2 regions of the Bacillus sp. z26 genome follow, and region 1 is predicted to be linked to the other one. Evidence: a T-box and tRNA genes for the amino acid it is inferred to sense, from the RefSeq annotation. Region 1 holds a T-box; the other holds one or more tRNA genes.
The links. The T-box of region 1 lies ahead of trpS (tryptophan--tRNA ligase). A T-box ahead of a tRNA ligase gene usually reads a tRNA of that ligase, here a tRNA-Trp.
Positions count from the first base shown of each region.

Region 2: it has a tRNA-Trp gene. The T-box ahead of trpS (tryptophan--tRNA ligase) is inferred to sense a tRNA for this amino acid. The anticodon was not compared.

Region 1 is NZ_JBZFQM010000002.1:781,393-783,752, forward strand. Features, by position in the region: gene AC4G3K_RS08940 (DUF3899 domain-containing protein) at 320-697, shown strand; T-box leader at 745-985, shown strand; gene trpS (tryptophan--tRNA ligase) at 1,032-2,021, shown strand; gene AC4G3K_RS08950 (hypothetical protein) at 2,099-2,251, shown strand.
Region 2 is NZ_JBZFQM010000002.1:1,038,634-1,040,993, forward strand. Features, by position in the region: gene codB (cytosine permease) at 1-263, opposite strand, end outside; tRNA gene AC4G3K_RS10265 (tRNA-Leu) at 723-804, opposite strand; tRNA gene AC4G3K_RS10270 (tRNA-Cys) at 812-885, opposite strand; tRNA gene AC4G3K_RS10275 (tRNA-Gly) at 897-971, opposite strand; tRNA gene AC4G3K_RS10280 (tRNA-Gln) at 980-1,054, opposite strand; tRNA gene AC4G3K_RS10285 (tRNA-His) at 1,108-1,183, opposite strand; tRNA gene AC4G3K_RS10290 (tRNA-Trp) at 1,189-1,262, opposite strand; tRNA gene AC4G3K_RS10295 (tRNA-Tyr) at 1,270-1,353, opposite strand; tRNA gene AC4G3K_RS10300 (tRNA-Thr) at 1,365-1,437, opposite strand; tRNA gene AC4G3K_RS10305 (tRNA-Phe) at 1,482-1,557, opposite strand; tRNA gene AC4G3K_RS10310 (tRNA-Asp) at 1,574-1,650, opposite strand; tRNA gene AC4G3K_RS10315 (tRNA-Met) at 1,657-1,730, opposite strand; tRNA gene AC4G3K_RS10320 (tRNA-Val) at 1,759-1,834, opposite strand; tRNA gene AC4G3K_RS10325 (tRNA-Glu) at 1,844-1,918, opposite strand; tRNA gene AC4G3K_RS10330 (tRNA-Ser) at 1,935-2,026, opposite strand; tRNA gene AC4G3K_RS10335 (tRNA-Asn) at 2,030-2,104, opposite strand; rRNA gene rrf (5S ribosomal RNA) at 2,117-2,233, opposite strand.

The sequences.
Region 1 (2,360 bases):
TCAGAAGATTTCGTTACCAATCATAAAACGTTTCAGAATTTTTTGCAATCTTTTTTTTACATTTTGTTTACGAACTTATGTCATTTAAAAGACAATAACCAACAAAAACCCTTGATATAACAGGAATGGGTAAAATATCCTATTAAATAAAAATAATTTTATTTTTTCTGAAAATTTAACTAAAAGCAATGTAACACTAAAAAATTGAAACGTTATGAATATAATAAAATTTTTAGAATAAACTTTCAACTTTAAAAATAAAAAAAATTAATATAATATTTAAATACATCAAAAAAACCATATAAATCGGAGGAAAGACATGCGATCTTTACAAGCAAAATTTTTACTATTAAGTGGTCTTGGCCTTATGATTTCTATTATCTATTCATTTTTACAAAATCATTTTTTGCTTGCCTTTATTGATGCATACTTCTTGATTGGCCTAGTCTATGTATGTGCCGGTGCAATTTTATACGTTATTGGTGGAGGCTTTTTCTCAATCTTCTCCTACTCCTTTAAGAAATTTTGGAAAATAAATTCAAAAAAAGAAGAATACCTTTCGGAACTTGAAGGTGAATCCGATCAACAAGGCCCAAATATGGAGGTACTTACCTTCTCCTGGACCAGTCCGTTACTTTATTCAGGAATCTTTTCCTGTGTCTTTACATTTATTTGTTCAATAATTTTCTTTGGATAGTTGCAATTTACAGCCGGTTTAAGTAGAATATCATTACTTAATATTTATTAAAGGCTATGACAAAGAGTAGTAAGGTAGTACAAGGTTTTCAGAGAGTTTGTGGTCGCTGTGAACAAACAACCAAGTATACCCGAATGGACTTTTAAGCCTCCTGTAGGAAAAGGTGCAGTATGACAGGACGTATGCCCGCGTTACAGGGCACGAATATCTTTATGGATATTCCTGAGTGGTTTATGTTCTTAAATGTAAACAATTAGGGTGGTACCGCGAATCCCATTCGTCCCTTTTAATAGTGGAGGCGAATGGGATTTTTTATATTGAAAGGAGAATGATGATGAGTATTATATTTTCTGGCATACAGCCAACCGGTCTCGTGACCCTTGGTAATTATATTGGAGCGTTAAGACAATTTGTTGAACTGCAAAATGACGCCCATTGTTATTTTTGCATTGTCGATGAACACGCTATTACGGTTCCGCAGGATCGGCTTGAATTAAGAAAGAACATTAGAAATCTGGCAGCCCTTTATCTAGCGGTTGGCATTGATCCTGAGAAAGCAACGATTTTTATACAGTCTGAGGTTCCTGCTCATACAGAAGCCGGATGGATTATGCAATGTAATACTTCTATCGGCGAACTTGAACGGATGACTCAATATAAAGACAAATCAAAATCCCAGGTCTCAGTTTCAGCCGGTCTTCTTACTTACCCTCCATTAATGGCTGCTGATATCCTTTTATATCAAACGAGCCTTGTTCCGGTTGGCGATGATCAGAAACAGCATGTTGAGTTGACCCGCGATATCGCTGAGCGCTTTAACAAGAAATACGGAGAGGTCTTTACGATTCCTGACATCCAGCTTCCTGCTTCAGGAGCGCGTATCATGGCTTTACAGGATCCAACAAAAAAAATGAGTAAATCCGATCCAAATAAAAAATCGACGATCTCTTTATTGGATGATTTAAAACAGGTAGAAAAAAAGATCAAGAGCGCTGTTACAGATTCTGAAGGAATCGTGAAATTTGATAAGGAAAATAAACCAGGCATATCAAACCTTTTATCTATTCATTCTGCGCTTAGCGGAGAAAGCATTGAATCCATTGAAAAACGATTCGAAGGTAAAGGGTATGGAGACTTTAAAGCGGAAGTAGCTCAAGTTGTCGTTGACACCCTTCGGCCAATCCAGGAACGTCATCAGGAATTATTAAACTCTCCAGAGTTAGATGAAATCCTTGATAAAGGTGCACTTGAGGCAAATAAAGCGGCTAATAAAACATTACGAAAAATGAAAAATGCAGTTGGATTGGGCCGTAAAAGAAGATAAAATAAACTGCATTAAAAACAGAAGGTAGCCTGATGGCTACCTTCTGTTTTGGTATCTAAGCAGGGGGATTTTGCAAATTGGCTGGATTAATCATAATAACGGCTGGATTTATGATGCGTTTGGCTCTATTTCTCTCTCATTCGGCTGGATTTTTCTTTCATTTGGCTGGATTCTGCTCACTCGACTGGATTTTCCGCTCACTAAGCAGGATTACCTTACATAATGGCTGAATATCTGACTGTTGCTCCTCGCGGGCCAACAGGATGTTGGTCATGAAGACGTTGCCACAGGACGTGGCGTATTTAGTCTTCGTTCCTTAATTGAGCTGTTTCAGCTTTT
Region 2 (2,360 bases), 260 kb from region 1:
TATTGTGCGAGTAAGTGAGTCGATAATCCTGTTTTTGCTGCAATATAACTTAATGCCCCTGTAAATGCCCCTAATATTAGATTTCCAAGTAAGATGACACCCATCAGTTGCATAAATGTTAATCCTTCACCTAATGATCCACCGGCCCACATACTTGCTGAATAGAATGTGAAGCCAAGCATAACAACAAGCATTTTAAGGAAGCTGTTGCGATTTGCTTTAGGTACTGATTGAAATGAAAAATCTTTGTCTTTTAATTGCACTTTTGTTTCCTCCCAAGTTTTAGTCTTGGTGAGCAAAAAAACCACTTGCCGCAAAGTGACAAGTGGAAAATGTCAGAAATAAACGTATTTTCTTTATACAATAATATGTGTATAAATACGTTCTCCAAACAGTATATCGCCCACCTTGTCAGCCTCTCTGGACTGCACTTAAAGGTTTTCATTTAAATTAAAATTATAGTAACAGATTCATTCACCTAAGACAATGGTAATTAATGGTGGTTAGCTTATAAAGAAAATAAGACGTATTATAGTTTCTCTTGTTACGAGATCTAAATTCTTTAAGTAATATATTTCTTCTCTTCATATTTAATTCTCCTATTCGCACGATTCATTGCACACGATTATGCATCGTTTTTGTCGTGTAGGAAAAATAAAAAAAGCTCCCAGCATAAAATGCTGAGAACCTTGATTTGACAGCTTTGGCCTACTGTCTAATGATACCGGTGGTCGGGGTCGAACCGACACTCCTCACGGAACACGATTTTGAGTCGTGCGCGTCTGCCAATTCCGCCACACCGGCATGATTTTGGAGGCGGCAACCGGATTTGAACCGGTGATAAAGGTTTTGCAGACCTCTGCCTTACCACTTGGCTATGCCGCCAATATATTCGTTGGAGCGGAAGACGGGATTCGAACCCGCGACCCCCACCTTGGCAAGGTGATGTTCTACCACTGAACTACTTCCGCATATAGGTTGGCTGGGCTAGCAGGATTCGAACCTACGAATGACGGAGTCAAAGTCCGTTGCCTTACCACTTGGCTATAGCCCAACAATTAAAATTTATTAGGTAATATAAGCTATTATTTAAATTAATTAAAAAAATGGGGCGACTGATGGGAATCGAACCCACGAATGTCGGAACCACAATCCGATGCGTTAACCACTTCGCCACAATCGCCATGTTGGCAGGGGCAGTAGGAATTGAACCCACACTGGAGGTTTTGGAGACCTCTGTTCTACCTTTAAACTATGCCCCTATATGAATGGTGGAGGGGGGCAGATTCGAACTGCCGAACCCGAAGGAGCGGATTTACAGTCCGCCGCGTTTAGCCACTTCGCTACCCCTCCGTTATTAAGAGTGCCGGCAAGAGGACTTGAACCCCCAACCTACTGATTACAAGTCAGTTGCTCTACCAATTGAGCTACACCGGCATAATAATTAAATGAGATTATATTATTTAAATTTTAATTTATAATGGTGGCTCAGGACGGAATCGAACCGCCGACACAAGGATTTTCAGTCCTTTGCTCTACCGACTGAGCTACTGAGCCAACTTCATTATGTAAATGGCGGTCCGGACGGGACTCGAACCCGCGACCTCCTGCGTGACAGGCAGGCATTCTAACCAACTGAACTACCGGACCATTTTATTGCGGGGGCAGGATTTGAACCTGCGACCTTCGGGTTATGAGCCCGACGAGCTACCAGACTGCTCCACCCCGCGCCAATGTGAATGTGATACTAGAATATTATGGTGGAGGATGACGGGATCGAACCGCCGACCCTCTGCTTGTAAGGCAGATGCTCTCCCAGCTGAGCTAATCCTCCATTTTTAAGTGGTGACCCCTACGGGATTCGAACCCGTGTTACCGCCGTGAAAGGGCGGTGTCTTAACCGCTTGACCAAGGGGCCATTTAGTAAGTTATTATGGCGGAGAGCAAGGGATTCGAACCCTTGAGACAGCGTTGACCGTCTACACGATTTCCAATCGTGCTCCTTCGACCTCTCGGACAGCTCTCCATATGGCTCCGCAGGTAGGACTCGAACCTACGACCGTTCGGTTAACAGCCGAATGCTCTACCACTGAGCTACTGCGGAATAATTTATAATGCCTGGCGACGTCCTACTCTCACAGGGACTCGCGTCCCAACTACCATCGGCGCTGAAGAGCTTAACTTCCGTGTTCGGAATGGGAACGGGTGTGGCCTCTTCGCTATCGTCACCAGACGATTTTTGTCAGCAACATTTATTATTATAATTGCATTTCTGACATTTTTCAAGAGTTTTTTTAAAGAAATTTCATCTTTTTTATTCTCTCAAAACTGGATAATGTAGGTTCGGCAAGTTGCGTTTT